DNA from 3 places in the Serratia nevei genome. Region 2 is predicted to be linked to each of the others. Evidence: predicted binding sites of a transcription regulator. Region 2 holds the regulator's gene; each other region holds the start of a gene.

Region 1 (10,853 bases), 1.4 Mb from region 2:
CCGAAGTGCGACCACCACATGCGTATGGGCGCGCGCGCGCGTCTGCATACCCTGCTGGACGAAGGCAGCGAAGTGGAGCTGGGCAGCGATCTGGAGCCGAAAGACGTTCTGAAATTCAAGGATTCCAAGCGCTATAAAGATCGCCTGGTCGCCGCACAGAAAGCGACCGGCGAGAAAGACGCGCTGGTGGTGATGAAGGGCACGCTGTACGGCATGCCGATCGTCGCGGCCTCCTTCGAATTCGCCTTCATCGGCGGCTCGATGTCTTCCGTGGTCGGCGCGCGCTTCGTGCGTGCGGTTGAGCAGGCGCTGGAGGACAACTGTCCGCTGGTGTGCTTCTCCGCCAGCGGCGGCGCGCGCATGCAGGAAGCGCTGATGTCGCTGATGCAGATGGCGAAAACCAGCGCGGCGTTGGCCAAAATGCAGGAGCGCGGCTTGCCGTACATCTCCGTGCTGACCGACCCGACCATGGGCGGCGTTTCTGCCAGCTTGGCGATGCTGGGCGACATCAACATCGCCGAGCCGAAAGCGCTGATCGGCTTTGCCGGCCCGCGCGTCATCGAGCAGACCGTGCGCGAGAAATTGCCGCCGGGCTTCCAGCGCAGCGAGTTCCTGATCGAAAAAGGCGCGATCGACATGATCGTTCGCCGTCCGGAAATGCGCCAGACGTTGGCGAGCATTCTGTCCAAGCTGACCAACCAGCCGCAGCCACATTTCGATGAGGCCGCGCCGGTCATTGAGCCGGAGCAGCAGGCCGACGCCTGAGGCAAAGACAGATCCCGCCCGGGTTCAGCCGCCACTTTGTGGCTAAGTGACGGCTGATGCCCGTTCCCTGCCGGCCGCAGCCCATCTCGCTGCGGTTTGCAGGCTGGCGGCAGTCACGAAGCGCATCGCCTTTACCGCGGTGAGGGTGGTGCCCTGATGGATTAATGAACCCAAGTTCAGTGATGGGACTCATGCAAAACCACCAAATTCCCCAAGCCACGTCGCCATTGAGCTCGTGGCTTTATTATCTGGAACGTCTGCACAGCCAGGCGATCGAACTCGGCCTTGAGCGCGTACAGCGCGTCGCGGCGCATCTGGATTTACTGACCCCCGCTCCCACGGTGTTCACCGTTGCCGGCACCAACGGCAAAGGCACCACCTGTCGTACCCTCGAAGCCATTCTGCTGGCCGCCGGCCTGCGCGTCGGCGTCTACAGTTCGCCGCATCTGGTGCGCTATACCGAACGCGTGCGCATTCAGGGGGAAGAGCTGAGCGAAGCGGAGCACAGCCGCTCGTTCGCCGCCATTGAAGCCGGCCGCGGCGAAACGTCGCTGACCTATTTCGAATTCGGCACCCTGTCGGCGCTGCAGCTGTTCAAACAGGCGCGGCTCGACGTGGTGATCCTGGAAGTGGGGCTGGGCGGGCGTCTCGACGCCACCAACATCGTCGATCCGAGCGTGGCGGTGATCACCAGCATCGCGCTCGATCACACCGACTGGCTGGGCAACGATCGCGAAAGCATCGGCCGCGAGAAGGCCGGCATTTTCCGCAGCGGCAAGCCGGCGGTGGTGGGCGAACCCGACATGCCGGACAGCATTCGTCAGGTTGCCGAAACGCTGGGCGCGCCGCTGTATCGCCGCGGCGAAGCCTGGAGCTTCAGCGAGCAGGGCGATCGCTGGCAGTGGCAGGGCGGCGACACGCTGCTGACCGATCTGCCGACGCCGAACGTACCGCTGGCCAACGCCGCTACCGCGCTGGCGGCGCTGAACTGCTCCCCGCTGGAAATCGACGAACGCGCGATCTTCACCGGGCTGCAACAGGCGACGCTGCCGGGGCGTTTCCAGATCGTGCGGCGGGAGCCGACGCTGATCCTCGACGTGGCGCACAACCCGCACGCCGCCGGCTATCTGGCCGGGCGCCTGGCCAAACTGCCGCGCGACGGCGGCAAGGTGCGCGCGGTGGTGGGCATGCTGTCGGACAAAGACATCGCCGGCACGCTGGCCTGCCTCAGCGAGCAGGTGGATGAATGGTACTGCGCACCGCTCGACGGGCCGCGTGGCGCCAGCGTCGAACAGCTGGCGCAACATCTGACGGAACCGCGCCGCTTTAATGATGTCGAAACTGCCTGGCGGCAGGCTATGCAGGATGCTGATAAACAGGATATTGTGATCGTCTGTGGATCGTTCCACACCGTGGCGCAGGTGATGGCGGCGTTAGACGAGATGCGGGGAGTGTGAGTGGCGAGTAAATTTCAGAACCGACTGGTCGGAACCGTGATTCTGGTGGCGCTGGGGGTAATCATCCTGCCAGGGCTGCTGGACGGCAAAAAGAAGCATTACGAGGATGAATTCGCGGCCATTCCGTTGGTGCCGAAGGCGGGCGATGTCGAAGAGAACGACGTGCTGCCGCCGGTGACGCAGCCGCTGCCGGCACAGCCGCCGGAAGGGGCGGGCGCGCTGGTCGAGCAGCAGGCGGCCAACGAAGCGGCGGCGCAACAGGCGGCGCGGCAGACTGCCCAGCAGCCGACGCAGGTGGCACCGCCGCCGGTCGAAACGCGTCCTCAACCGGTGCCGCAGCCCAAGCCGAAACCGGTAGAAACCAAACCGGTAGAAGTGAAGCCGAAGCCGGCGCCGAAGCCGGAACCGAAACCTGAACCGACGCCGAAGCCTGAACCGGCACCGCAGCCGAAACCGGCGGAAGAAAAAGCGCCGGCTGGACAAGCCTATGTCGTGCAGCTCGGGGCGTTGAAAAACGCCGCCAAGGCGAACGAGATTGTCGCCTCGCTGCGCCTCTCGGGCTATCGCGCCTTTACCGTGCCGTCAACGCCGGTGCAGGGGCAGATCACCCGCATCTACGTTGGCCCGGACGCTTCCAAGCAGAAGCTGCAGGCGGCGCTGCCGTCGCTGAACTCGATCAGCGGGCTGAGCGGGCAGGTGAAGCCGTACGGCCGTTAAACCCCGCGGGGGCGCAGCACGATGCGCCCCTGAATTAAGGAGTGGTGGAGAGAAAGCGAGAAAAACCGCGCCTTTTACAGGCGAAATCACCTATGTAGGCGCGGCGATTGGGAATTTTTTGATCGCCGCTTTTTATTTGTAACGTGGTAGGAAATCCCCTACGCAAACGTTTTCTTTTTCTGTTAGAATTCGCCGCGAATTGGATGCAGGGGCGATTCATCATTGGAATAGTTCATGGTCTGGATTGATTACGTCATTATAGCGGTGATTGGATTTTCGGCTCTGGTGAGCCTGATCCGAGGGTTTGTTCGCGAAGCATTGTCACTTGTGACATGGGGATGTGCGTTTTTTGTTGCCAGCCATTTCTACTCTTACCTTGCGGTCTATTTCACTCGTTTTGAAGATGAACTGGTGCGAAACGGCATCGCGATCGCGATTTTGTTCATCGCGACCTTGATCGTAGGGGCTATTGTTAACTATGTGATTAGCTCACTGGTAGAGAAAACCGGGTTGTCGGGCACCGACCGCGTGTTGGGCATCTGCTTCGGCGCGCTGCGCGGAGTGTTGATCGTCGCGGCGATCCTGTTCTTCCTGGACACCTTTACCGGCTTCTCACAAAGCGCCGACTGGAAACAGTCGCAGCTCATTCCCCAGTTCAGTTACGTCATCAGGTGGTTCTTTGACTACCTGCAGAGCACGTCGAGTTTCTTGCCGACCCAATTGCCGGGGCGGTAGCGCTGATGAGGAAAAGACAACATGTGCGGTATTGTCGGTATCGCCGGTTTCATGCCGGTAAACCAGTCGATTTATGATGCGCTGACGGTGCTTCAGCACCGTGGCCAGGATGCCGCAGGCATCGTCACCATTGACGCCCACAACGGGTTCCGTTTGCGTAAAGCCAACGGCCTGGTGAAGGATGTGTTTGAGGCGCGCCATATGCAACGCTTGCAGGGCAACATGGGCATTGGCCATGTGCGTTACCCGACGGCCGGCAGCTCGAGCGCCTCTGAGGCCCAGCCTTTCTACGTCAACTCGCCGTTCGGCATTACGCTGGCCCACAACGGCAACCTGACCAACGCCCATGAGCTGCGCCAAAATCTGTTCGAAAGCGGCCGCCGCCATGTCAACACCACCTCCGACTCGGAAATCCTGCTGAACGTGCTGGCCAGCGAGCTGGACCGCTTCCCGCACTACCCGCTGGAGGCCGACAACATCTTTACCGCGGTCGCCGCCATGCATCAGCAACTGCGCGGCGCTTACGCCTGCGTGGCGATGATCATCGGCCACGGCCTGCTGGCGTTCCGCGACCCGAACGGCATTCGCCCGCTGGTGATCGGCAAGCGCACGCTGGAGGATGGCCGCAGCGAGTACATGGTGGCCTCCGAGAGCGTGGCGCTGGATACCCTGGGCTTTGAGTTCCTGCGCGACGTGGCGCCGGGCGAAGCGGTGTACATCACCACCAAGGGCCAGCTGTTCACCCGCCAGTGCGCGGAGAACCCGAAAACCAACCCGTGCCTGTTCGAATACGTTTATTTCGCGCGCCCGGACTCCTTTATGGACAAGATCTCGGTCTACAGCGCCCGCGTGCGCATGGGCCAGAAGCTGGGTGAGAAGATCGCCCGCGAGTGGGAAGATCTGGACATCGACGTGGTGATCCCGATTCCGGAAACCTCCTGCGACATCGCGCTGGAGATCGCGCGCATTCTCGAGAAGCCATACCGCCAGGGCTTTGTGAAGAACCGCTACGTCGGCCGCACCTTCATCATGCCGGGCCAGCAGGCGCGTCGCCAGTCGGTGCGCCGCAAGCTGAACGCCAACCGCGCCGAGTTCCGCGACAAGAACGTGCTGCTGGTGGATGATTCCATCGTGCGCGGCACCACGTCGGAACAGATCGTCGAGATGGCGCGCGAAGCGGGCGCCAAGCGCGTGTATCTGGCTTCCGCCGCGCCGGAAGTGCGCTTCCCGAACGTCTACGGCATCGACATGCCGAGCGCCAACGAACTGATCGCCCACGGGCGTGAAGTAGATGAAATCCGCCAGATCATCGGCGCCGACGGGCTGATTTTCCAGGACCTGGACGATCTGATCGAAGCGGTGCGCGAAGAGAACCCGGACATCACCCAGTTCGAATGCTCGGTGTTCAACGGCATCTACGTGACCAAAGACGTCGACCAAAGCTATCTGGAATACCTGGAGTCGCTGCGCAGCGACGACGCCAAGGCGCTGCGGGTGCAAACCGAAGCGGAAAATCTGGAACTGCACAACGAAGGCTAACCGCCTGCGTTGATCCCTCAGGGTGCATCGCCGCGTCTGCGGCGGTGCACCTTGCTCCTCTGACTTGCTTATCCCTCGCCATTGCGGCAAAGTCTGCCTGATCTTACTTTTTACGGCAGAGGCCATTTTCCATGAAACGACTCATCATCGGCATTTCCGGCGCCAGCGGCGCTGTCTACGGCGTGCGCCTGTTGCAGGTTTTGCGCGACGTCGCAGAGGTGGAAACCCATTTGGTGATGAGCAACGCGGCAAGACAGACGCTGGCGCTGGAAACGCCGTACAGCCTGCGTGAAGTGCAGGCGCTGGCCGATGTGGTGCACGACGCGCGCGACATCGCCGCCGGCATCTCCTCCGGCTCCTTCAAGACCCTGGGCATGGCAATCCTGCCCTGCTCGATCAAAACCTTGTCCGGCATCGTCAACAGCTACAGCGACGGGCTGCTGACCCGTGCCGCCGACGTGGTGCTCAAAGAGCGCCGCCGTTTGGTGCTGTGCGTGCGGGAAACGCCGCTGCATTTGGGGCACCTGCGGTTGATGACCCAGGCGGCGGAGATGGGGGCGGTGATCATGCCGCCGGTGCCGGCGTTTTACCACCAGCCGAAAAGCGTGGAAGACATCATCGATCAGACCGTCAATCGGGTGATCGATCAGTTTGATATCGAACTGCCGACCGACCTGTTCACCCGCTGGCAGGGTGCTAATTAACAGTTTTATCCCTAAATTGGTACATTTGTGCAACACCGCACTGAATTGGGGCGGCGTATGCACCATAATGATCCCACTTCATCACGCTCACTGTTTCATGGCGCCGCCTTACCGCGGTTGCCAGTGGCGCGGCCCCGACCGGCCGATTTAATTTTGCGGTTATCGTCCCAGGAAACAGTATTGTGAAGGCCGGAGCCGTTCCCTCCGCCCGTAGCACCTAATGTGGCACGATTACTGCAAATTGATTTGGTGGGGAAAGTAATGCCCGTAGTGGCATCAAAAAAATCAATTTGAGGGTAATTTATGAAAAAGCGGGTTTTGATTTTGCCGTTAGTTCTGGCTTTGAGCGCCGCCAGCAGCGCCTTTGCCGCCATTCCTTCCACGCTGAAGATTGGCACCGATCCGACATACGCGCCGTTTGAATCCAAAAACGCCAAAGGCGAGCTGGTCGGCTTTGACATCGATTTGGCCAAAGAGCTGTGCAAACGCATCAATACCCAATGCACCTTCGTGGAGAGCGACTTCGACGCGCTGATCCCATCCCTCAAGGCGAAGAAGATTGACGCCATTATCTCTTCGCTGTCCATCACTGAAAAACGCCAGCAGGAAATCGCCTTTACCGACAAGCTGTATGCCGCCAACGCGCGTCTGATCGCGCCGAAGGGCTCCAAGCTGCTGCCGACCGCCGAAGCGCTGAAAGGCAAGAGCGTGGGCGTGCTGCAGGGCACCACCCAGGAAGCCTACGCCAACGCCATGTGGCAGCCGAAAGGGGTGACCGTTGTGCCTTACCAGAACCAGGATCTGGCTTATGCCGACCTGGCCTCCGGCCGTATCGATGCCGCCTTCCAGGATGAAGTGGCGGGCAGCGACGGCTTCCTGAAACAGCCGCCGGGCAAAGACTATGCGTTCGCCGGCGAATCGGTGAAGGATGACAAGTTCTTCGGCGTCGGCACCGGCATGGGGCTGCGCAAGACCGATACCGAGCTGAAAGCGGCGCTGGACAAAGCCTTCGCCGAGATGCGTAAAGACGGCACCTACGACAAATACGCGAAAAAGTACTTCGACTTTGACGTCTACGGCGGGTAATCCGCTTCCCGTTCCATGCTGTGACTGCGGGGCCGGTGCGCCGGCCCCGATGGTTCGGATCCTAGACCACAGGGTGAAGTAGATGCTGCAAGGCTATTCCCAACTGATTTTCGAGGGGGCTCTGGTGACGTTGGAGCTGGCCCTCAGTTCCGTGGTGCTGGCGGTGGTGATCGGTCTGATCGGCGCCGGTGGCAAACTGTCTCATAACCCCTTTATCTCCGGCCTGTTCGGCGCCTATACCACGCTGATCCGCGGCGTGCCCGATCTGGTGCTGATGCTGCTGATCTTTTACGGTTTGCAGATCGCGCTGAACAATATCACCACGCTGCTGGGCTTCGCGCAGATCGATATCGATCCGCTCGGCGCCGGCATCATTACCCTCGGCTTTATCTACGGCGCTTATTTTACCGAGACCTTCCGCGGCGCCTATCTGGCGGTGCCGAAAGGGCAGATCGAAGCGGCGACGGCCTACGGCTTCAGCGGCGCGCAGATCTTCCGGCGCATTCTGTTCCCGGCGATGATGCGTTTCGCCTTGCCGGGCATCGGCAACAACTGGCAGGTGATCCTGAAGGCGACGGCGCTGGTGTCGATCCTTGGCCTGAACGACGTGGTGAAAGCCACGCAGCTGGCGGGGAAAGGCACCTATCAGCCGTTCTTCTTTGCCATCGTGGCCGGCGTGGTTTACCTGATCTTCACTACCGTTTCCAACGGCGTGCTGCTGTGGCTTGAACGGCGTTACTCACTGGGCGTCAAGAGGGCCGAGCTATGATCGACATCCTGCAACAGTATTGGCAGTCGCTGCTGTGGAGCGACGGCTACCGCTTCACCGGCGTGGCGGTAACGCTGTGGCTGCTGATCGCCTCGGTGGTGATGGGCGGGCTGCTGGCGATCCCGATGGCGGTGGCGCGCGTCTCTTCCATCCGCTGGGTGCGTTTCCCGGTGTGGCTCTACACCTATGTGTTTCGCGGTACGCCGCTGTACGTGCAGCTGCTGGTGTTCTACTCCGGCATGTACAGCCTTGAGATCGTGCGCGGCAGCGAGTTTCTCAACGCGTTTTTCCGCAGCGGGCTCAACTGCACCATCCTGGCGCTGACGCTCAACACCTGCGCCTATACCACCGAGATCTTCGCCGGGGCCATCCGCTCGGTGCCGCACGGTGAAATCGAGGCCGCCAACGCCTACGGTTTCTCGCGCTTCAAGATGTATCGCTGCATCATTTTACCTTCGGCGCTGCGCACCGCGCTGCCGGCTTACAGCAACGAAGTGATCCTGATGCTGCACTCCACCGCGCTGGCGTTTACCGCCACCGTGCCGGATCTGCTGAAGATCGCGCGCGACATCAACGCCGCGACCTATCAGCCGTTCTACGCCTTCGGCATCGCGGCGGTGCTGTACCTGATCATCTCCTACGTGTTAATCAGCCTGTTCCGCAAGGCTGAAAGACGCTGGATGGCACACGTTAGTCACTGATAAATGACGGGAAGAAAAACCATGTCTGAGAATAAATTAGCCGTCACGGAACTGCATAAACGCTATGGCGACCACGAAGTGCTGAAGGGTGTCTCGCTGGCGGCCAACGCCGGGGATGTGATCAGCATCATCGGCTCCTCCGGCTCCGGCAAAAGTACCTTTCTGCGCTGCATCAACTTCCTCGAGAAGCCGAGCGAAGGCTCGATCAGCCTGAACAACGAAGACATTCGCATGGTGCGCGACAAAGACGGCCAGCTGAAGGTGTTCGACAAGAAGCAGCTGCAGCTGCTGCGCACCCGCCTGACCATGGTGTTCCAGCATTTCAATCTGTGGAGCCACATGACGGTGCTCGAGAACGTGATGGAGGCGCCGGTGCAGGTGCTGGGGCTGAGCAAGGCCGAAGCGCATGAGCGCGCGGTTCGCTATCTGGATAAGGTGGGTATCGATGAGCGGGCGCGCGGCAAATACCCGGTGCACCTGTCGGGCGGCCAGCAGCAGCGTGTTTCTATCGCCCGCGCGTTGGCGATGGAGCCGGAAGTGCTGCTGTTTGACGAGCCGACGTCGGCGCTGGATCCCGAGCTGGTGGGCGAGGTGCTGCGTATCATGCAGAAGCTGGCGGAAGAGGGGAAAACCATGGTGGTGGTGACGCACGAAATGGAGTTTGCGCGCCACGTTTCCAACCACGTGATCTTCCTGCACAAAGGGTTGATTGAAGAGCAGGGGCCGCCGGCCGAGCTGTTCGGCAACCCCAAAAGCCCGCGCCTGCAGCAGTTCCTGTCCGGCGCGTTGAAGTAACTTCAGATCAGCGGGCTTCGGCCCGCTGATTAATCACGTCATCCAGCGCCTGTTCCAGCTCCAGATAGCGGAAGTGGAAGCCGGCCTCCTCCAGCCGCTTCGGCACCGCCCGCTGGCCGCCGAGCACCAGCACCGCCGCTTCCCCCATCAACAAACGCATGACGAACGCCGGCACCCGCAGAAACGCCGGGCGATCGAGCACGTTGGCCAATTGGGCGGCGAACTGTTCGTTATGCACCGGGTAGGGAGCGACCATGTTGAACGGGCCGGTCAGAGTGGCGTGATCCAGCAGATAAATAATGGCGTTGACCATGTCTTCGAGATGGATCCACGGCAGGTATTGGCGACCGTCGCCGATCGGGCCGCCCAGCCCGAAGCGGAACGGCGGCAGCATTTTAGCCAGCGCGCCGCCCTGTGGCGCCAGCACCACGCCGGTGCGCAGCAGGCAGACCCGGGTGGCGTCGCTCTGCGCCTGCAGCGCCAGCGCTTCCCAGCGTTGGCACAGCTGGTGGGTGAATTCGTCGTGCGGCGGCTCCTCTTCGGTGACCACCGCCTGCCCCTGGTCGCCGTAGTAGCCGACGGCGGAACCGGAAATCAGCACGCCGGGCGGCGTGCTGCCGGCCTTGATAAGCTTCGCCAACCGCTCGGTCAGATCCCAGCGGCTATGGCACAGCCGCTGTTTCTGCTGTGCGCTCCAGCGCTTGTCGGCGATAGGTTCGCCGGCCAAATTGATCACCGCATCGAAGTCATCCAGCGACTGCCGGTCGTCCAGCGTTTGCCAATAGCTCGGCTGGTCGCCCAGCCTGGCTCGGGCTCGCCGTTCGTCCCGCGTCAGCACCGTAATGTGGTGAGAAAGCGCCAGCAGCCTGGCCGTCAGGCTGCTGCCTATCAATCCCGTTGCGCCGGTGATCAGGATCCGCATGGTCGACCTCCCTGAGTTAGTCCCGGCGGTAGCTCATGGTCATGGAGACCGAATCGGCGTAGCGCAGGGCCAGAAGTTTATCTATCTCCACTTCAGCATAGGTCACCCAGGCATGTTCTTTTACGATATCGAGCACATCCTGCGTTAATTTTTCCAGCAGCGCGAAACGGTTATCTTCCACATGGCGGATGATCGCTTTGGTGATGGTGCGGTAGTTGAGCGCGTCGGCGATGTCTTCGCTGTTGCGCGCCTTGTCCGCCGGGTAGTGGATCACCACGTTAATCAGGACGTCCTGTCGGTTGTTGATTTCTTCTTCCTTGATACCGATGAACGTGCGCAACCGCAGATTTTTAATGCGAATAACGGCGTCGGGTTGACTGAAAGACATCAGAGATTCTCCATAGGTCTGATTATTGGCGTTCAGAATACACGGAAAGTAGGGAAATGATAACGCAGGGGCGATGTGACTCCCCGGCGGCGGGGAGTCGGGGAGCGGGGGTTAGCCCTGTTCAGCCAGCTTATAGGCGCGCTCGGTCGCCGGGCGGTTGCTGATGCGCTCGAACCAGTTGCGCACCGCCGTGTAATCCGCCAGATCGATGCGCTGGCGCGGATGCGACACCACCCACGGGTAGGTGGCGATATCGGCGATGCTGTAGTTGTCGC
Region 2 (10,853 bases):
AAGCGGTGCGCAAAGGGCTCAAGGATCGCGGTTGTAACCGGGCCATTATCGTGGCACACAACGCCAACTTCGATCACAGCTTCCTGATGGCCGCGGCCGAGCGCGCCGGCCTGAAGCGCAACCCGTTCCATCCGTTCGCCACCTTCGACACCGCCGCGCTGAGCGGCCTGGTGCTGGGCCAAACGGTGCTGGCGAAAGCCTGCATCGCCGCCGGCATGCCGTTCGACAGCAGCCAGGCGCACTCCGCCCTGTACGACACCGAACAAACCGCCCTGCTGTTTTGCGAGCTGGTTAACCGCTGGAAACGTCTCGGCGGCTGGCCGCTGCCCGCCGGCGACCTCGCCGAATAAGCCAATAAAAAAGGCGGCCCAGTTTGCACTGGCGCCGCCCATTGCGCGATAACCGCAAGCCTGTCGATTAAGACTGTTGGTCTTCCTGCGCTTTATACTTTTCCGCAGTTTCTTTGATCAGCTGCTGCAGTTCGCCGCGCTGATACATTTCGATGATGATATCGCAACCGCCTACCAGCTCACCGTCTACCCACAGCTGCGGGAACGTCGGCCAGTTGGCGTATTTTGGCAGCTCGGCGCGGATGTCCGGGTTTTGCAGAATATCCACGTAGGCGAAACGCTCGCCGCAGGCGGACAGCGCTTGCACAGCCTGTGCGGAGAAGCCGCAGCTCGGCAGCTTAGGCGAACCTTTCATGTACAGCAGAATCGGGTTTTCAGCGATCTGGTGCTGAATTTTTTCAAGTGTCGTCGTCATTTATTGCTTCCTCAAGCCACATTTCATGGCTACAACATGCATCACGCGGGCTATTGTAGCGGCTGGAACAGTCGCAAGAAAACGCCATCTTTTGCAAGGATATTCGCCCGCCGCCGATCGCGTTTCACCGGCCACGTCATTCCGGTCAAAACATACGTCGAGAATAACATTTTTAATCCGACCATTTCACTAATATATTGCGTCGCGATGACGGCGCGGATTAATTATATCTCCACCGCCAACTGGCGCTTTTTCATACATCAACAGGCTGATTTTGAACCAAAAAAAATGTCATTAACGTTTTCTCACAATATGGATTATTATTTATGAGTTCTTCGCTGTTTTATATGGCGAAATTCGGGAATACTGTAACTCTTTCGATATCCGTTTCGGGGCCAAGGTTGGTGACGTCGACATGCGTTTAATTCTTACGCTCTTTGCGCTGCTGTTTACGCAGCTCTTCTTCAATTTGGCGCACGCTGCGCCACAGGCGCGTGTTGCCGCCGAGCAGCGTAAAAGCCATGCCAATGAAGCGCGGCCCGATGACCGCAGAAAAAAGAAAGCGGACAAAGCCGCCAAAAAAGCCAAAGTGACGGCCCCCGAAAAAAAAACCAAGACCGCCAAGGCAAAAAGCGAGAAAAGCGCGAAAAAGATCGTCAGCGCCAAACCCAAGGCCAAAGCGCAGAAAACCGCCAAGATTAAAGTCACCCCGCCGAAAAAAGGCTATAAAAAAGGCTATGGTCGCCACCGCGAAGCCGGTATGGCCACCGCCAAACTGGCGCGTGAAGAAAAGCCGTTGAAACTCAGCCCCGCGCACAAAAAACGCTACCAGCACGCCAAGCAGACCGCGATGGCCAAGCTGATGGGACAGATGGGCAAACCTTACCGCTGGGGCGGCAGCTCGCCGCGCACCGGCTTCGATTGCAGCGGCCTTATCTATTACGCCTATAAAGACGTAGTGAAAATCAAGATGCCGCGCACCGCCAACGAGATGTATCACCTGCGCGATGCGGCGCCGATCAAGAAAAGCGAACTGGAAAGCGGCGATCTGGTGTTCTTCCGCATCAACAACCGCGGCGTGGCGGACCATGTCGGCGTCTACCTCGGCAACGGCAAGTTCATCCAGTCGCCGCGCACCGGTGAAGAGATCCGCATCAGTCAGCTCGACAACGACTATTGGCAGAACCACTACATCGGCGCACGCCGCGTAGTGACGCCGAAAACCATTCGTTAATGCACTGTTCTGCGCGGTTGCGGCCCCGGTCGCAACCGCCTGCTCAAGCTATCGCCCATCGCACTTCCCCACGCGCATTTCTCGCTTTTCCTCCTGTTTTTTATGATGAAAATTGTTAAGATTGAATGACCACAATAAAAAACGGCCCATACGGCTCTCGCCCCGGCGGGAAGCGAATGGCGCTGTAAAGGAGGAAGCAATGTCGTTTGAATTACCTGCATTACCGTATGAGAAAAACGCGCTCGAGCCGCACATCTCCGCCGAGACCCTGGAATACCACTACGGCAAACACCACAACACCTACGTGGTTAACCTGAACAACCTGGTGAAAGGCAGCGAGTTCGAAGGCAAATCGCTCGAAGAGATCATCAAGACCTCTAACGGCGGCGTGTTCAACAACGCTGCGCAGGTGTGGAACCACACCTTCTACTGGCACTGCCTGTCGCCACAGGGCGGCGGTGAACCGCAGGGCGAACTGGCGGCGGCAATCGTCAAATCCTTCGGCTCTTTCGCTGCGTTCAAAGAGCAGTTCACCGATGCCGCAGTGAAAAACTTCGGTGCAGGCTGGACCTGGCTGGTGAAAAAACCGGACGGCGCGCTGGCGATCGTCAACACCTCCAACGCGGCCACCCCGCTGACCGGTGAAGACAAACCACTGCTGACCGTTGACGTGTGGGAACACGCGTATTACATCGATTACCGCAATGCGCGTCCAAAATACCTGGAAAACTTCTGGGCGTTGGTCAACTGGACCTTCGCAGCGGAAAACCTGGCGTAAGCGCAGGTTCTGAGGTGATAAGGCGCAGCCAGGCTGCGCCTTTTTTATAACCGGGGGTAAATCAGTTCAACGCGGCAACGAAGCTGAAAGCGATAATGACCGCCAATGCGCAGACGGTGGTGAACAGCGACATCTTCAATTCGGTATCCATGACAACTCCTTTAAAATGGGCTTTCCTAAGGATAAAAGGCGCACAATTAGTACGTCAAATCATTTTCCCACAGTTCGCCGATAAAATCTTGTTATCATTTCCCGGTTTATAATCTCGATTACCTCTTCCACTTTTGTTCAATATGCGACAAAATTCGCAGTTCACAACTGCGTACCGGCATCCATGCCCCTCCTGATTAAGCGCTGAAGACTTCAACACACTAAAAACTCAGTTTTCGCTTCTCTGGAGAAGGATCTACGTAGGCAAACGATTAACATCACACTTACATGCTGTAAACATGTGAGTTCAGGAGTCATTCCTTACATGGCAACGATTAAAGATGTGGCCAAACGCGCGGGCGTTTCCACCACCACCGTTTCGCACGTCATCAATAAGACTCGTTTCGTCGCCGAAGAGACCAAAGCGGCCGTGTGGGCCGCCATCAAAGAGCTGCACTACTCGCCGAGCGCCGTGGCGCGCAGCCTGAAAGTCAATCACACCAAGTCGATCGGCCTGCTGGCCACCTCGAGCGAAGCGCCCTACTTTGCCGAAGTGATCGAGGCGGTGGAAAACAGCTGCTACAGCAAAGGCTACACCCTGATCCTGTGCAACTCGCACAACAATCTCGACAAGCAGCGCGCCTACCTGGCGATGCTGGCGCAAAAGCGCGTCGACGGCCTGCTGGTCATGTGCTCCGAGTACCCCGATCAGCTGCTGGGCATGCTGGAAGACTACCGCAATATCCCGATGGTGGTGATGGACTGGGGCGCCGCGCGCGGCGACTTCACCGACACCATCATCGATAACGCGTTCGAAGGCGGCTATCTGGCCGGCCGTTACCTGATCGAGCGCGGCCACCGCGATATCGGCGCCATTCCGGGCCAACTGTCGCGCAATACCGGCGGCGGCCGTCACCAGGGCTTTATGAAGGCGCTGCAGGAAGCGCATATCGACATTCGCGAAGAGTGGATCGTCCAGGGTGACTTCGAGCCGGAGTCCGGCTACAAGGCGATGCACCAAATCCTGTCGCAAAAGCAGCGGCCGACCGCGGTATTCTGCGGCGGCGACATCATGGCGATGGGCGCCATCTGCGCCGCCGACGAGCTGGGGCTGCGGGTGCCGCAGGATATTTCCGTGATCGGCTATGACAACGTGCGTAACGCCCGCTACTTCACCCCGGCGCTGACCACCATTCACCAGCCTAAAGAACGCCTGGGCGAAATGGCCTTCACCATGCTGCTGGATCGCATCATCAGCAAACGCGAAGAGTCGCAGGTGATCGAAGTGCATCCGAAGCTGATTGAACGCCGCTCGGTCGCCGACGGTCCGTTCATCGACTACCGCCGCTAATCCCCCGCGCCGGAAGCCTGCGCGGCTTCCGGTTCCGCCTCGCTCAGCCACTCCTGGTTCAGCGTCTCCCCATCGCCCAGATACGCCAGCAGCCAGCTCATCGCCGGTGAGGGTTTATCCTGCTGCCAGGTCAGGCAGCAAGGGCTGGCGGGAAACGGCTGCTGCAGCTGCAACGCCTTCAGCTCACCGCGCTGCACCCGCGGCAGCGCCCGATGTGCCGGCATCATGCCGACGCACAGCCCGGCGCACAAACAGTCGAGCGCCGAAGTCCAGTCCGGCACCACCAGCCGCCGCTGGTTATCCAGCGTCCAGGTGACGCGCTTGGGCAGATTGCGCGAGGTGTCCTCCAGGCAAAGCGAAGGGTACGGCCGCAGCTGATCGTCATTCAGCGGCCCTGTCAGTTGCGCCAGCGGGTGCTGCGGGCTGACCACGCACAGCCAGTTCATATAGCCCATGTCGCGGAAGGCGAAGCCGCCGCCGACCGGCACCGCACGGGTGGCGCCGATTGCCATGTCCGCCCTGCCGTCCACCAAGGCATCCCACACGCCGTTGAACACCTCGGGTTGCAGCATCAGTTCGACGTCGGGGAAATGACGGTAGAAATCCAGCACCAGTTGGCGACTGCGCTGTGGTTTGACGATGATGTCCACCGCGATATTCAGCTGGCCGCGCCACCCGTTGGCCACCTGCTGACAGTGGCGGCGGGTGTCGAGCATTTTTTTGATAACAACTCGCGCATCCTTGATAAACAGCGCGCCGGCCGGCGTCAACTCCACATCGCGGTGACGCCGCTCGAACAGCGGCACCGCCAGCCATTGCTCCAGCTGCCGTACGGTATAGCTCACCGCCGACGGCACCCGGTGCAGCTCCTGCGCCGCCGCGCTGAAACTGCCGGTGCGCGCCACCGCGTCGACCACTTCAAGAGAATATTCAGACCACATCGCTTTGCCTTCAATTTTTTTAACAGCACTTTGCAAATATTACCGTTTCACAAGCAGAGATCCAGCCGGATACACTGGCCGGCGCTAAAAACCTGCGACATTAAAATATTAACGAGAAATACCATGCGAAATTCCTTTGGCTTTATGTTCTACCTCGCCGGCCTGAGCATGCTGGGTTATCTGGCGACCGATATGTACCTGCCCGCCTTCGGCGCCATGCGGGAAGAACTGCAAATTTCCGCCGGCGCGGTGAGCGCCAGCCTGAGCATCTTCCTGGCCGGCTTCGCCTTCGCGCAGCTGCTGTGGGGGCCGCTCTCCGACCGTCTGGGCCGCAAACCGGTCTTATTGATCGGCCTGACGCTGTTCGCCCTCGGCTGCCTGGGCATGCTGTGGGTGGAAAACGCCGTGCAGCTCTGGATCCTGCGCTTTATTCAGGCCGTCGGCGTCTGCTCCGCCACCGCCATCTGGCAAGCATTGGTGGTCGACCGTTACCGCGAAGGCCAGGCCAACCGCGTGTTCGCCACCATTATGCCGCTGGTGGCGCTGTCGCCGGCGCTGGCCCCGCTGCTGGGCGCCTGGTTGCTGAACCACGCCAGCTGGCGCGCGATCTTCGCCGCGCTGTTGGTGATCACCGCGCTGCTGCTGCTGCCGACGTTGATGCTCAAAGAGCGCGCCAAAACGCAACCCACCGCCGATGCGCCAAAAAACGGCGTCAGCTTCTGGCAATTGTTGAAATCCCCGGTGTTCAGCGGCAACGTCGCCATGTACGCCGCCTGCTCGGCCGGCTTCTTCGCCTGGCTGACCGGCTCGCCGTTCATCCTCGGTGACATGGGCTACAGCCCGAGCGACATCGGTCTGAGCTATGTGCCGCAAACGCTGGCCTTCCTGCTGGGTGGCTACGGCTGCCGCGCCGCGCTCACGCGCATCAATGGCAAAACCCTGCTGCCGTGGCTGCTGGTAGCTTATGGTGTCAGCATGGTGGCGCTGTATCTGGTGGCGACCCTGACCGCACCGACGCTCACCACGCTGCTGATCCCGTTCTGCGTGATGGCGCTGGTCAACGGCGCCGGCTACCCGATCATGGTGGCGAATGCGCTGATGCCGTTCCCGGAAAGCAGCGGTAAAGCCGCCGCGCTGCAAAATACGCTGCAGCTGGGGCTGTGCTTTGTGGCGAGCATGCTGGTGTCGGCGTTTATTGCCCAACCGCTGTTGGCGACGGTGACGGTGATGGTATCGACGGTGATCCTGGCCGCACTGGGGTATTTCCTGCAGCGGGGAAAAGCGGCCGATGCGCAGCGAAAGGCGCAGCGGGAACATGCTAACTCAGCGTCATAATTACCAAGTTTAATAATCACTTAAAGAATATGCGTGCCGAGTGCGATTTACAGTTGAGTCAACGCCTCGGCACGCCTATACTCAAAAACAACCTTGTAAAGTAACACCTTATAATCTCTATATCTCAATTAGCACTTGTGTACGCGCTTTGCGTCACACTCTTTTTTAAGGATGCGTTTATCCCGCGCCGTTCGCGCCGGGTCGTTTCTTTAAATTTCCTCTGTTCATAGTCGGATATCAGACGCCGCGGGCCTATTTTCCGCCGGTAAACGTATGCACCCGCAGAAATTGTCTAAGCTGTTTCCTAACGGGTCATCAGTCAGAAGAAGGTGATGGAGAAGCTATGAGTTCATCGTGTATAGAAGATCTGAGCATCCAGGACAATCAGTGGTACCGTATCGCGCACGAAATGCTTGGTCTGGCCGGCATTGAAATCAACGGATCGCGCCCTTTCGATATTCAGGTTAAAAACCCCGATTTCTTTAAACGCGTCCTGCAGCAAGGGTCGCTGGGCCTGGGCGAAAGCTACATGGACGGTTGGTGGGAGTGCGAACGGCTGGATATGTTCTTCCAGCGCGTGGTCAGCGCCGGGCTGGAGAAGAAACTCCCCCACCACCTGAAAGATACCCTGCGTATCGCCGCCGCGCGCCTGACCAACCTGCAATCGAAAAAGCGCGCCTGGATCGTCGGCAAAGAACATTACGATCTCGGCAACGATCTGTTTACCCTGATGCTCGATCCTTACATGCAATATTCCTGCGGCTACTGGAAAGACGCTACTACGCTGGAGGAAGCGCAGGAAGCGAAGCTGCGGATGATCTGCGAAAAACTGCAGCTGCAGCCAGGTATGCGCCTGCTGGACATCGGCTGCGGCTGGGGCGGTCTTTCCGCCTATGCGGCGAAGCATTACGGCGTGTCAGTGGTCGGCGTAACCATTTCTGCCGAACAGCAGAAGCTGGCTCAGGCGCGCTGCGCCGGGCTGGATGTGCAGATCCTGCTGCAGGATTACCGCGATCTGCATCAGCAGTTCGATCGCATTGTCTCGGTCGGCATGTTCGAGCACGTCGGGCCGAAAAACTACCGCACCTATTTCAACGTGGTAGAACGCAATCTGGCGCCGCACGGCCTGTTCCTGCTGCACACCATCGGCTCCAACAAGACCGATATGAACGTCGATCCGTGGATCAACAAGTACATTTTCCCGAACGGCTGCCTGCCTTCAGTGAGCCATATTGCCGAAGCCAGCGAGGGCCATTTCGTGATGGAAGACTGGCACAACATCGGTGCCGACTACGATCGCACGCTGATGGCCTGGTTCGAACGCTTCAAACAGGCGTGGCCGCAGCTTGCCCCGCGCTATTCCGAACGCTTCGAGCGGATGTTCAGCTACTACCTGAACGCCTGCGCTGGCGCGTTCCGGGCGCGCGATCTGCAGCTGTGGCAGGTAGTGTTCAGCCCGAAAGGCGTTGAAGGCGGCATTCGCGTCGCCCGCTGAACGCTTTCCCGATAAAAAAGCCCCGGCAACATCATCACCGGGGCTTTTTTTTGCTCTTTCGGACGCTGCGGGTTAACCGCAATAAACGCGAATGATTTTATCGTTGCTATCGCCAAGGAAGTTCAGGCGGCGCAGGTTGAAATCCATGGTAACGGCAGAGTTGTACGGAATGGCGCGCACCTTGGCGTCGATCCGCACGCCTTCCAGCGAGGTCATCGGCTTACCGACGAAGTTTTGATACTGCGAAGCGCCGCAGGTATCATCCGCATCGGCCATTTGCGCGCCGGCGCCCTGCTCAGGTGAGCTGCTGCAGGCGCTCAGCGCCAGCAACGCGGTTAACAACAACGTTTTCCCATAAAACTTCACGCGTTTCTCCTCTCTGCTTATGATTCGATACCGGCGGCAACGCCAGAATCGCTGTCAGTCTTTGTGCGCCGGCGCCATCGCCGCCGCCAGCGTCGCTTCCCGGTTGGCCAGCACGCGCTCGACGGTATCCACCACCGCCTGCGTTTGCGGATCGATTTCGATGTTCACCTTATCGCCCAGGCGTTTCTTACCCAGCGTGGTGCGATCCAGCGTTTCCGGGATCAGGTGCACGCAGAAACGGTTATTCACCACTTCGCCGATGGTCAGGCTAATGCCGTCGATGCCGATGAAACCTTTGTGCAGCACATATTTCATCAATTCCGCATTTGGCATGCGCAGCCATACCTGGCGATTATTTTCCGAGGTATAAATCTTGGCCACTTCCGCCGTGCAGATAATATGGCCGGACATCAAATGGCCGCCAATTTCGTCATTGAACTTTGCCGCGCGCTCGATATTGACGATGTCGCCGAGCGCCAAGTCGCCGAGGTTGGTCAGGCGCAACGTTTCCTTGATCAAATCGAAGCTGACGCGGTTGCCTTCCACCGCGGTCACGGTCAGGCAGCAGCCGTTATGGGCCACCGACGCGCCCAGCTCCAGCCCCGGCAACAGCTCGGCAGGCATCTCGATCACGTGGGTGCGGAAATTGGGTTTCTCATCAATGGCGACCAGCGGCGCGGTGCCTTGTACGATACCGGTGAACATATGTGCCTCTTCTTACTAATAGGTTAAAACGCTCCCGGCAGTTTGCCCCAGTTGGCGCTGAAAACCAAATCCGCGTAGGCAAAAAACGCGGGCCTGCGCATTTAATAACTATTTATCTGCGGCGTTTGCTTAACGACGCCGAGCAGGTACAATATTTTTGACAAAATTCCGCTATTTTAATTGTTGTCCTCTCGCGGCAGCCCTCCCTCCCACATATATAAATAGAAAGGTGTATGCGTGCAGAAGTACTTAATTGAAGCGCGTAGTTTATTGGCTCTCGCTATCCCGGTCATCATCGCGCAAATATCGCAAACCGCCATGGGCGTGGTGGATACCATCATGGCCGGCGCCTACAGCGCCACCGACATGGCGGCGGTTGCGGTCGGCACTTCAATCTGGCTGCCGGCCATCCTGTTCGGCCACGGCCTGCTGCTGGCGCTGACCCCGGTTATCGCCCAGCTTAACGGCGCCGGGCGGCGCGATCGCATCGCTCACCAGGTGCGCCAGGGTTTTTGGCTGGCTTCCGGCGTGTCCGTGCTGCTGATCGTGGTGCTGTATAACTGCAAGTTCGTCATCGACATGATGCACAACATCGATCCGCAGCTGGCGGATAAAGCCGTCGGTTATCTGCACGCCATCATGTGGGGAGCGCCGGGTTACCTGTTCTTCCAGGTGATGCGCAACCAGTGCGAAGGCCTGTCCAAAACCAAGCCCGGCATGGTGATCGGCTTCCTCGGCCTGCTGGTGAATATCCCGATCAACTACATCTTCATCTACGGCAAGTTCGGCATGCCGGAGCTGGGTGGCGTCGGCTGTGGCGTCGCCACCGGCAGCGTCTACTGGATCATGTTCCTGATGATGCGCTGGTACGTGAAGCGCGCGCCCTCGCAGCGCGACATCAAACGCCAGGCAGGCGATCTCGGCGGCCCGGATTGGGCGGCGCTGAAGCGCCTGATCGGCATCGGCATGCCGGTGGCGTTGGCGCTGTTCTTCGAAGTCACGCTGTTCGCCGTGGTGGCGCTGCTGGTTTCGCCGCTGGGGATCGTTGCGGTCGCCGGCCACCAGATCGCGCTTAACTTCAGCGCGCTGATGTTCGTGCTGCCGCTGTCGCTGGGCGTCGGCGCCACCATCCGCGTCGGTTACCGTCTGGGGGAAGGTTCGGTTGAAGGCGCCCGTGTCGCCGCCTACTCCGCCATCGGCGTCGGCATCACCATGGCCGTCTGCACCGCGCTGTTTACCGCCACCTTCCGCGAACCGATCGCCCTGCTGTACAACGATAGCCCGGCGGTGGTGGCGATGGCGTCGCAGCTGATGCTGCTGGCGGCGCTGTACCAAATCTCGGATTCTGTCCAGGTGATCGGCAGCGGCGTGCTGCGTGGTTATAAAGATACCCGCGCGATCTTCTTCATCACCTTCATCGCTTATTGGGTGTTGGGCCTGCCGAGCGGCTATCTGCTGGCGTTAACCGATGTGGTGGTGCCGGCAATGGGGCCAAGCGGTTTCTGGATCGGCTTTATCATCGGCCTGACCTTCGCCGCCATCATGATGGCGCTGCGCATGCGCTGGCTGCAGAAACAGCCGACCGCCGTCATCCTGCAGCGTTCCACGCGCTGAGCCCGCGCCCGGCCGGTTTCATCCCCGGCCGGGCTGCGGTTTGCGGAAAAAAGCGCCGGACTGCGCACAACCTCAGCAATCGCGTGAAATACCGAATAAAATTGCGCTTTTCCCCTTGC
Region 3 (10,853 bases), 500 kb from region 2:
TATACCGCAGGCCCTCGTCGCCGGGGGCCTGTAAACCTAGGCGTATCGCGGGTTGACTCAGCATACGCAGGCGGTTATGGTTCGGACAGTGCGCTGCTTTGTGCATTTATTTTGACATTCTTGCCGGGTTTAACAGAGTCATGGACAAAATTGATCATCACCGCCGTAAATGGCTGGCGCTAGGTGGCGCCGCTATGGGCATAGCGCTGCTTCCAGGGCAGGCGTTTGCCAGTCTTTCCACCGCTCGGCCGCGTATTTTAGTGCTGAATAACCTGAATACCGGTGAATCTATTAAAGCCGAGTTCTTTGACGGCAAAGGTTACAATAAAGAAGAGTTGGTGCGGCTAAATCATCTGTTCCGCGATTATCGCGCCAACAAGGTTAAATCGATCGATCCCCGCTTGTTTGATCACCTCTATCGCCTGCAGGGGCTGCTGGGCACCAGCAAGCCGGTGCAGCTGATCTCCGGATACCGTTCCGTAGATACCAACAACGAACTGCGTGCGCATAGCCGCGGCGTGGCCAAGCACAGCTACCACACCAAAGGCCAGGCGATGGATTTCCATATCGAAGGCATCCAATTGAGTAATATCCGTAAAGCGGCGTTAAAAATGCGCGCCGGTGGTGTAGGATATTACCCACGTAGCAACTTCGTACACATCGATACCGGCCCGGTTCGGACCTGGTAATCGCTGTGCCATCAGTGAATAACGCCGCCCCTTGCGGATGCGGCGTTATTGTCGTTGGAGCCTTATGAAATACCATCTTATTCCCGTTACCGCCTTTAGCCAGAATTGCAGCCTGATTTGGTGCGAAAACACGCAGCAGGCGGCGTTGGTCGATCCCGGCGGTGAAGCGGAGAAAATCAAAGCGGAAGTCGCGCGGCAGGGGGTGACGATCACTCAGATTCTGCTGACGCACGGTCATTTGGATCACGTCGGTGCGGCGGCGGAGCTGGCGGACCATTATCAGGTGCCGATCTACGGCCCGGATAAAGAAGACGCGTTTTGGCTGGACGGTTTGCCGGCGCAGAGTCGGATGTTTGGACTGGAAGAGTGCGCGCCGCTGACGCCGACCCGCTGGCTGTTGGAAGGCGATGAGATGCAGGTGGGCGAGATGACGCTCAAGGTGCTGCACTGTCCTGGGCATACGCCGGGCCACATCGTCTTTATCAATGAGCAGGCGCGTTTGGCGCTGGTGGGCGACGTGCTGTTTAACGGCGGCGTGGGGCGCAGCGACTTCCCGCGCGGTGACCATCAGGCGCTGATTGCCTCTATTCGTACCAAACTGCTGCCGTTGGGCGACGACATGCGCTTTATTCCCGGCCATGGCCCGATGTCGACCTTCGGCCACGAGCGCCAGACCAACCCGTTCCTGCGCGAAGAGCCGGCGGTGTGGTAACGATTATTTCCCGGCAGGAAAAATCAAGGGGCGCATAGAGCGCCCCTTTTTTTATGACCTGCGTCGATGCTTTTAGAGCACGGCGACGATGGCTTCACACAGCGGCGCCATGTTGTCCGGCGTCATGCCGGCCACGTTCACCCGGCCTGAGTTCACGGCGTAGACGCCGAACTCTTCACGCAGACGCAGCACCTGTTCTTTGGTCAGGCCGCTGAACGAGAACATGCCGTTCTGCTGGATGATGAAGCTGAAGTCCTGCTGCGCGCCTTTCTCCTGCAGAGTATTCACGAACAGCTGACGCATGCGGTGAATACGCTGGCGCATATCGGTCAGTTCCTGCTCCCACATCGCGCGCAGAGCGTCGTTGCCCAGAATGGTAGCGACCACGGCGGCGCCGTGTGACGGCGGGTTGGAGTAGTTGGCGCGAATCGCCGCTTTCACCTGGCTAAAGGCGCGGTCGGCGGTTTCGGCATCGGCAGCCACAATGGTGCAAGCGCCGACGCGCTCATTGTACAGACCGAAGTTTTTCGAGTAGGAACTGGCGACGATCAGCTCTTTATGTTTGGCGGCGAAAATACGCAGGCCCTGCGCATCCTCTTCCAGTCCATTGGCGAAGCCCTGATAAGCGAAGTCGAACAGCGGCAGCCAGCCGTTGGCGACGGAAAGTTCGGCCAGCTGCGCCCACTGCTCCGCCGTTGGATCGATACCGGTCGGGTTATGGCAACAGCCGTGGAACAGCACCACATCGCCGGCCTGCGCCTGTTTCAGGCTGTTCAGCAGGCCGTCGAAATCCAACGCGTGGTTGGCGGCGTCGTAGTAGGCGTATTCCAGCACTTCCAGGCCCACGGCGCTAAAGACGTTCTTGTGGTTCGGCCAGCTTGGGTTGCTGATCCAGATGCGTTTGGCGCTGGTCTGGTTAGCGATAAAGTCTGCCGCCACGCGCAGGCCGCCGGTGCCGCCTGGCGTCTGTGCGGTGCGCGCGCGACGATCGGCGATGATCGGGCTCTCTTTGCCGAACAACAGCGCTTGCGTGCAGCTGGCGAACGCCGGGATGCCTTCAATACCGAGATAGTTTTTGGTGGTCTCATTTTCCAGCAGATACTGCTCAGCTTTTTTTACGCTGGTCAGCACCGGGGTTTTACCGGTTTCGTCTTTATAAACGCCAATCCCTAAATTGATTTTATTCGGGCGGGCGTCGGCGCGGAAAATGTCGGTCAGGCCCAGGATCGGGTCGGCGGGTGCGGCGGTGATTTTTTCAAACATGTCAGGTGCTTCCAAATCTCGGAGTTAAGCAGACAGAAGCATCAGGGTAACGCCAGTTACCGGCTTTGCCAACCGTTTGCGACAAAAACACCGCGATCTTGCGAAGGGGGAGTATTAGGCAGAAAAAATGATGGGGAAGGAGAAATTGGCAGGATAAAAAGTTACCGGCTGACACAAACAAAAACAGGGCCGAGGCCCTGTTTTTTTAACTTAGCCGACGGTAAACCGCCGTTAAGCGAGACAACTTAGAACTGGTACACCAGACCAACAGCTACGATATCGTCAGTAGCGGTGCCGGTTGCTTTGGTGAACGCGTTGTCATCCAGCAGGTTGATTTTGTAATCAACGTAGGTGGACATGTTTTTGTTGAAGTAGTAAGTGGTACCAACAGAAACATATTTAACCAGATCCTGGTCAGAACCCGCGCCTGGGACGTTCAGGTTTTTACCTTTAGACTGCAGGTAAGACACTTCTGGACGCAGACCGAAGTCGAACTGGTACTGAGCAGTCACTTCGAAGTTCTGAGTTTTGCTGGCGAAGCCGCCGCATTTTTCAGAAGCAGCACAGGTGTTAGTGAAGTCACCGCCGCCGAATGGAGTCATGTTACGGGTTTCTGCATACATGGCCGCCAGGTAAACGTTGTTGGCGTCGTATTTCGCGCCCACGGTCCATGCGTCAGCCTTGTCGCCACGCTCGTTGGAACGCAGTTTCTGATCGTCGGTACGGTTGGAAGAAGCGTATGCAGCGCCGAAGCTTACGCCTTCGCCGATGTCATAAGTAGAGGAGATACCCCAGCCGTCGCCGTTCTGTTTCTTAACGTCACGACCGTCGTTCTGGTTCTTGCCCTGGTATTGCAGAGCAAAGTTCAGGCCGTCAACCAGACCGAAGAAGTTGTTGTTACGATAGGTCGCAACGCCGTTGGTACGGCCAGTCATGAAGTTGTCGGTGTAGGTGTAGGTATCGCCACCGAACTCTGGCAGCATATCGGTCCAGCCTTCCACGTCGTACAGTACGCCGTAGTTACGGCCGTAGTCGAAGGAGCCGTAGTCAGCGAATTTCAGACCGGCAAAGCCCAGACGGGTTTTGGTGCCTTCGGTGCCCTGAGACTCGGAGTGGTTGGACTGAACGTTGTATTCCCACTGGCCGTAACCGGTCAGTTGGTCAGTAATCTGAGTTTCACCTTTGAAGCCAAAACGAACATAGGTCTGATCGCCGTCATTACCTTTGTCTTTGGAGAAGTAGTGCAGACCGTCAACTTTGCCGTACAGATCCAGCTTGTTGCCGTCTTTGTTGTAGATTTCAGCTGCGTTTGCTGCACCAGCAGCCAACAGAGCCGGGATAACCACTGCAAGAATGTTGCGCTTCATCATTATTACCCTCATTGGTGTTATTCGGACACCTTTGCCACTGCCGCCAATAATTCTTTGGGAACTATTGTTGATAGATTGGTGTCGTCCTGTGTCTGAACGCAGTGTTCCATTCACAGGCGGGTTAATCTAGGACGAAAATGATACCAATGTCCCAATCAGGTTGCAAAAAGAAAGTATGTGTAACTAAATGTAATTTTTAGGGAACTTTGTGACGTGCGTCAATATTAAAAAATGCGAAAGGCCAGCGATGCTGGCCTTTGTTTTGTAACGAAATCGTTTAAAAAACGTTTGATCGTATAAATTAGAAGCTTGCGTTACGTGGCGTGCGCGGGAATGGAATCACATCGCGCACGTTTTGCACGCCGGTGACATAGGCGATTAAACGTTCAAAGCCCAGGCCGAAACCGGAATGCGGCACGGTGCCGTAGCGGCGCAGATCGCGATACCACCAGTAGTCTTCTTTATTCAGCCCCATCTCTTCCAGACGCTGATCGAGCACGTCGAGGCGTTCTTCACGCTGCGAGCCGCCGATGATTTCGCCGATGCCCGGTGCCAGAACGTCCATGGCCGCGACGGTTTTGCCGTCTTCGTTCATGCGCATATAGAACGCTTTGATGTCTTTCGGGTAGTTTTTCACCACCACCGGCGCCTGGAAGTGTTTCTCAGCCAGGTAACGTTCATGCTCGGAAGAGAGATCGATGCCCCAGGAAACCGGGTTTTCGAAGGTTTGGCCCGAGGCCAGCAGGATCTCGATGGCGTCGGTGTAGTCCACCTGCGCGAAATCGGAAGAAACGAAACGCTCCAGACGAGAGATTGCGTCTTTATCCACGCGCTCGGCGAAGAATTTCAGGTCATCGGCACGTTCATCCAGCACCGCCTGGAACACATACTTCAACATACTTTCGGCCAGGCCGGCAACGTCGTCCAGCGTCGCGAAGGCCACTTCCGGCTCGATCATCCAGAATTCCGCCAGGTGGCGGCTGGTGTTGGAGTTTTCGGCGCGGAAGGTTGGGCCGAAGGTGTAAACCTTGGACAGCGCACAGGCGTAGGTTTCGCCGTTCAGCTGTCCGGAAACGGTAAGGAAGGCTTCTTTACCGAAGAAGTCTTCGCTGAAGTCGACGGTGCCCTTGTCGGTGCGCGGCAGGTTTTCCAGATCCAGCGTGGACACGCGGAACATCTCGCCGGCGCCTTCGGTATCGGAAGCGGTGATCAGCGGGGTGGACACCCAGAAATAGCCGTTTTCATGGAAGAAGCGGTGGATCGCCTGCGCCAGGGTATGACGCACGCGCGCCACGGCGCCGATCAGGTTGGTGCGCGGGCGCAGGTGAGCCACTTCGCGCAGGTATTCGATGCTGTGGCGCTTGGCCGCCATCGGGTAGGTGTCTGGATCGTCGACCCAGCCGACCACTTTGATCGCGGTGGCCTGCAGTTCGAAGCTCTGGCCTTCGCCCGGTGAGGCGACGACCTTACCGGTCACTTCAACTGAGCAACCGGTGGTCAGGTGCAGTACTTCATCCTGATAATTCGGCAGAGAATTATTAACGACGGCCTGTAACGGATCAAAGCAGGAACCGTCATAGACGGCCAGGAAGGAGATACCAGCTTTTGAATCTCTCCGGGTACGTACCCAGCCGCGTACGGTGACTTCACTGTCAACCGCAGCACGACCTTGCAGTACGTCGACTACAGGCACTACGCTCATAGATTTCTCTCTTTAATAATTTGGTTTAGAAATAGCTTACAACCCAAGAATATGGGGGTAATGGCTATGTTACTTGCCGCGGTGCAGAGCACAAGCAGAAATCATCGGATTGGCGCAACATTTATCGCGGCTGGCTGAAAAGAGGGCGTTCGGGATAAAAACAAAAAAGCCGGCGCGTGAACCGGGCCGGCTTTCTCTCTATATAAAGAAGGATCAGCTGGCTTTCTTCACCAGCGGCAGATCGAAGGCTTTGCGCAGGGCCCTGACGAACGCCTGATCCTGACAAATGGTTTTGCCGGGGCTGTCGGAGAGCTTGGCCACCGGTTTGCCTTTGCACTCGACCAGTTTGATCACGATATTCAGCGGCTTGACGCCGGGAATATCGCAGGTCAGGCGCGTGCCGATGCCGAATCCGAGGTTGATGCGTTGATAGAAGTGGCGGTAGAGCGCCAGCGCTTTGTCCAGATCCAGGTTGTCCGAGAACACCAGCGTTTTGCTCATCGGGTCGATGCCCAGTTTCTCGTAGTGGGCAATGGCCTTTTCACCCCACTCGACGGGATCGCCCGAATCGTGGCGCAGCCCCTGATAACGCTCGGCGAACTGAGGGCCGAAGTCGCGCAGGAAGGCATCCATGGTGATGCAGTCGGTAAGCGCGATGCCAAGCTGGTCCGGGTATTCATCCAGCCAGGCTTGCAATGCGGCGCGCTGGCTGTTGGCCAGCACCGGGCTTATCTGCTGGTGCGCCTGGAACCATTCATGCGCCTGCGTGCCGACCGGCGCCAGGCCGAGCTGGTGAGCCAGATCGTAATTGCTGGTGCCCGACAGGTACGGGAATTCGGCCTGCAAGGTGCTGACGATGGCCTGCTGAACGCCCTGAGAGAAACGGCGACGAGTGCCGAAGTCCATCAGCTTGAAGCGCGAAAGGTCCAGATCGCCCGCCAGCGTCTTGAACTGCGCCAGCTTGGTCTGCAGATGTGCCACCGCCTGTTCCGGCGTCACCTGCGCAGAGCGGCGGCGATGCACCACTTCGCTGATCACCGCCAGCAGCGGCACTTCCCACATGATCACTTCGCGCCACGGCCCGGCGATGCGGATGTGCAGCTTGCCGTCGCGGTTCTCGACGATCACCTGCTGCGGATCGTAGCGGAACGTCCGCAGCCAGTTCAGATAATCCTGACGGAAGAAAGGCAGGCCCGAGAGATAAGCGAATTCGGCGTCGGTCAGTGCCAGCCGGCTCATCAGCGCCACCTGCGCGCGGATCTCGTCGGCATATTCGCCCAGCAGTTCGTCGCCGCGGCAGCGGAATTCCGCCGCCACGCTGATCGCGGGATAGCGATGGAACACTGCTTGCTGCATATGAAGCTTATAAGCATCGGTATCAAGCAGTGATGTCAAAATCGGGGAAGCGTATTGAGTCATAGCGCGTTACAGCATCCTCGTCAGGCGCGTGTCCAAATCCGGATAATCATAAAAGTGGGGGTGGAGTATACCCGGATTATCCTGTTATTGAAGCTGCATCACACCATAAATCACCAAAGCGGGTCGAGGATTAAACGTGCCTTTATGGCGGCCTAGCGGCGGCGGGGAAGAAAAAAAGCCAGATATGCCTGTAAGGTGAATGACTTAGCCTAATTAGTCATAAAAATTATAATGTTAATTATTTTAAACAGCGAATCAGATAAACCCGATCTGAGTGTGTACGCTGACCCGATCCTTGCCGTTCTTTTTGCAAAAATAGAGCGCTTCGTCCGCCTGTTTGATCGCCGCCTGCAGCGCGGTGAACGCGTTGACCGGCGCAATGCCGCAGCTGGTGGTGAAACGCACTTGCCGTCCGTCGGTCAGATTTAGCGTCAGGCGATGAGTACGGGTGCGCAATTGCTCCATGATGTCCCGCGCGTTGTCCAACGAACAGTTGCCCAGCAGCACCGCGAACTCTTCGCCGCCGTAGCGGCAGAAAATGTCGCTGGCGCGGAACGCGCGTTGCAGCAGGTGGCCGAATGCCACCAGCGCCTGGTCACCTACGTCGTGGCCATAGCTGTCGTTGAGCTGTTTGAAATTGTCGATATCGATCAGGCAAAAGGCCTGTGGATAGCTGCTGTCACCCAGCAGCTGGCATTCAAGGAAGAATTTACGGCGGTTATAAATATTGGTGAGCGGATCGAGGAAGGAAGAGGCCTCGAGCTCTTTAATCAACAGTTGCTTCTCACTTTCCAGCGAGACCTTGTCCAGCTGGTATTGCCTGAGCTGCTGAATGGCGTCGCTGATGGCGATCAGTTCCCGGCTGTAGAAAGCGTCGTTGCGATCGATATTCATCTCGCCGCGGGACAGCCGAACGATATTGTTGTGAGTCTTGGTCAGCCAACGGTTGATGTTGGTGCAGAACACCAGCGCCGGCAAAATGAACAGCAACACCACCAGGCCGGCGAGCGCGATCATGCCGTAAATGGTGGTCTGGCTATCGTAAATTTTGTGACGCGAAGCGACGGTTTCCAGCTCGAAGCTGCGTTGATACAGCGCCTGCGAAAGCCCGCTCAGCTCGTCGACATAGCGCGAAATAAGCGCTGCGGGATAGGGTTTTTGAGTATTGATGGCGGTGTATAACCCATCGGTGATCAGCTTGAGACGTTCGGCCGACACCAGGGTGAGCAACTGATTGACGAGCTCGGTGGTTTGCACGTCGTCGTAGTTGATCTTCATGAAGATCAATCGGGTGCTCAGCGCGTTCAGCACGCCGGTCAACTGAATGGACTTCAGGTAGGCGTCTTTGCGATCGAGCGGGTTGACGTTGACGTCGATAATCTGATCGCTTAACTCCGTCAGTGACATATTCAGCCGGTTGTTGAGGCGAATGGCCTCGAGAAACATAAAGGAATCGGTATCCACCATCCGGGTATCGTAGGTGTAGCGGTAATAGCTCTTGCTGGTTTGCGAGATGTAATAGGCGCTGTTGATGTTGAACAAATTGGCATTGGCGTTGTTGACCTGCGAAAGCTGCAGGTTGTCGTTATCCAACAGCTGTTCCATCAGGCCGATCATCGACAGCGCGGCGATTTTTTGCCGCACCCCGAGCTGCCTGGCGACCGGATCGTTCAGATGCTCGCGGATCCGGGCAATTTTCTCACGCGCCACCCGATCGGCGGCCAAACATTGCGCGCGGGTGATTTGCGGATCGATCAGGCTCAATCGTTTGAGGCGGTGAGCCTGCAGCGAAGCCTGGAAGGCCTCGGAGATTTCTTTGGCGCGATCGATCTTATACAGGTTGAGCTGGTTATCGCGGTAGTCGGTATGGGCTTCGAGCAGCTCCTCGACGATGAACAGCGAGAAGGAGGTCATCAGGCACAGGGTAAAAAAATAGATTGCGTATTTGATTTTCATAGTGCGAGTCATCCCTGGGCCTGATTCGGCAATTATACCACTATGCCACCTGTGCCGCCTCAACTATGCCGGCGCGCCCGGACGGCGGTTTTTTAGCATTAAATGCTGATTTCTATTTAGCCATTGGTCACCCGCGCTGTCGTCTGGCGGGCGATTTATGATTTGCCTCTGATTTCTCTCTCGTGGTCGCCCGGCGGCTCTGGGCTTTTCGGCCAGCTGTGATACAGTTTATTCACAATCAGGTCCGCCGTGCGCCGCAGGGGAACACACCGGCTGCGGCGCGGAGGAGAAGAGCGACCTGCACCTATAACTCACTGAGACGTTTAAGGGTTTTTATGACACAACAGCCACAGGCAAAATATCGCCACGATTATCGCGCGCCTGATTACACCACGACCGATATCGATTTGGACTTCAGTCTGGACGCGGAAACCACGCGCGTGACCGCCGTCAGTAAAATCAAACGTCAGGGCACGGCCGGCGCCCCGCTGGTGCTGGATGGCGAAGATCTGACGCTGGTGAGCATTCAGGTCGACGGTCAACCGTGGAGCGCCTATCGTCAGCAGGATAACCAGCTGATCATCGAAGAGTTGCCGGCACAATTCACTCTTACCATCGTCAACGACATTCACCCGGCGAAAAACACCGCCCTGGAAGGGCTGTACCTGTCCGGCGATGCGCTGTGCACGCAATGCGAAGCCGAAGGCTTCCACCACATTACCTATTATCAGGACCGCCCGGATGTGCTGGCACGCTTTACTACCCGTATCGTGGCCGACAAGGCGCGCTATCCGTTCCTGCTGTCGAACGGCAACCGCATCGGCCAGGGCGAATTGGCCGAAGGCCGCCACTGGGTGCAATGGCAGGATCCGTTCCCGAAACCTTGCTACCTGTTCGCGCTGGTAGCGGGGGACTTCGACGTGCTGCGCGACAGCTTCACCACCCGCTCCGGCCGTAAGGTCGCGCTGGAGCTGTTCGTCGATCGCGGCAACCTGGATCGCGCCGACTGGGCGATGACGTCGCTGAAGAACTCGATGAAGTGGGACGAGACCCGCTTCGGCCTGGAATACGATCTCGACATTTATATGATTGTGGCGGTCGATTTCTTCAATATGGGCGCGATGGAGAACAAAGGGTTAAATATCTTTAACTCCAAATATGTGCTGGCGAAGGCGGAAACCGCCACCGACAAGGACTACCTGAATATTGAAGCGGTGATCGGCCACGAATACTTCCACAACTGGACCGGTAACCGCGTGACCTGCCGCGACTGGTTCCAGCTCAGCCTGAAAGAGGGGCTGACGGTGTTCCGCGATCAGGAGTTCAGTTCCGATCTGGGATCGCGCTCGGTCAACCGCATCGATAATGTGCGCGTGATGCGCGGCGCGCAGTTCGCCGAAGACGCCAGCCCGATGGCGCACGCCATCCGCCCGGACAAAGTGATCGAGATGAACAACTTCTACACCCTGACGGTGTATGAAAAGGGTTCCGAAGTGATCCGCATGATGCACACCTTGCTGGGGGAAGCGAACTTCCAGAAAGGGATGCAGCTCTATTTCGAACGCCACGACGGCAGCGCCGCCACCTGCGACGATTTCGTGCAGGCGATGGAGGATGCGTCCAACGTCGATCTCTCGCGCTTCCGCCGTTGGTATAGCCAGTCCGGCACGCCGCTGTTGACGGTACGCGACGAATACGACGCACAAACCCAGCAGTATCGCCTGCATGTCAGCCAGAAAACC

The links. Region 2 encodes PurR, which represses purine synthesis genes. Its sites were predicted from a motif close to CANGCAAACGTTTGCNTG; they were not measured.
Region 1: cvpA (colicin V production protein) is a predicted target of PurR. The motif match lies at 3,099-3,116, and genes of this name have one in related genera.
Region 3: V8N38_RS08535 (amino acid aminotransferase) is a predicted target of PurR. The motif match lies at 2,730-2,747, and genes of this name have one in related genera.

Annotation. Positions count from the first base shown of each region.
Region 1 covers NZ_CP149940.1:3,674,025-3,684,877, reverse strand. The annotation lists gene accD (acetyl-CoA carboxylase, carboxyltransferase subunit beta) at 1-765, shown strand, start outside; gene folC (bifunctional tetrahydrofolate synthase/dihydrofolate synthase) at 957-2,222, shown strand; gene dedD (cell division protein DedD) at 2,223-2,939, shown strand; gene cvpA (colicin V production protein) at 3,174-3,674, shown strand; gene purF (amidophosphoribosyltransferase) at 3,696-5,213, shown strand; gene V8N38_RS17695 (UbiX family flavin prenyltransferase) at 5,345-5,917, shown strand; gene hisJ (histidine ABC transporter substrate-binding protein HisJ) at 6,221-7,003, shown strand; gene V8N38_RS17685 (histidine ABC transporter permease HisQ) at 7,086-7,772, shown strand; gene V8N38_RS17680 (ABC transporter permease) at 7,769-8,473, shown strand; gene hisP (histidine ABC transporter ATP-binding protein HisP) at 8,495-9,268, shown strand; gene V8N38_RS17670 (TIGR01777 family oxidoreductase) at 9,276-10,190, opposite strand; gene folX (dihydroneopterin triphosphate 2'-epimerase) at 10,207-10,578, opposite strand; gene yfcG (GSH-dependent disulfide bond oxidoreductase) at 10,690-10,853, opposite strand, start outside.
Region 2 covers NZ_CP149940.1:2,316,178-2,327,030, reverse strand. The annotation lists gene rnt (ribonuclease T) at 1-350, shown strand, start outside; gene V8N38_RS11240 (Grx4 family monothiol glutaredoxin) at 418-765, opposite strand; gene V8N38_RS11235 (C40 family peptidase) at 1,181-1,999, shown strand; gene sodB (superoxide dismutase [Fe]) at 2,199-2,777, shown strand; gene V8N38_RS11225 (YnhF family membrane protein) at 2,839-2,928, opposite strand; gene purR (HTH-type transcriptional repressor PurR) at 3,253-4,278, shown strand; gene punR (DNA-binding transcriptional activator PunR) at 4,275-5,219, opposite strand; gene punC (purine nucleoside transporter PunC) at 5,343-6,554, shown strand; gene cfa (cyclopropane fatty acyl phospholipid synthase) at 6,898-8,049, shown strand; gene V8N38_RS11200 (I78 family peptidase inhibitor) at 8,122-8,415, opposite strand; gene V8N38_RS11195 (riboflavin synthase) at 8,470-9,120, opposite strand; gene V8N38_RS11190 (MATE family efflux transporter) at 9,358-10,734, shown strand.
Region 3 covers NZ_CP149940.1:1,811,946-1,822,798, forward strand. The annotation lists gene V8N38_RS08525 (YcbK family protein) at 141-689, shown strand; gene V8N38_RS08530 (MBL fold metallo-hydrolase) at 754-1,401, shown strand; gene V8N38_RS08535 (amino acid aminotransferase) at 1,474-2,664, opposite strand; gene ompC (porin OmpC) at 2,910-4,034, opposite strand; gene asnS (asparagine--tRNA ligase) at 4,336-5,736, opposite strand; gene pncB (nicotinate phosphoribosyltransferase) at 5,950-7,155, opposite strand; gene V8N38_RS08555 (GGDEF domain-containing protein) at 7,411-9,111, opposite strand; gene pepN (aminopeptidase N) at 9,447-10,853, shown strand, end outside.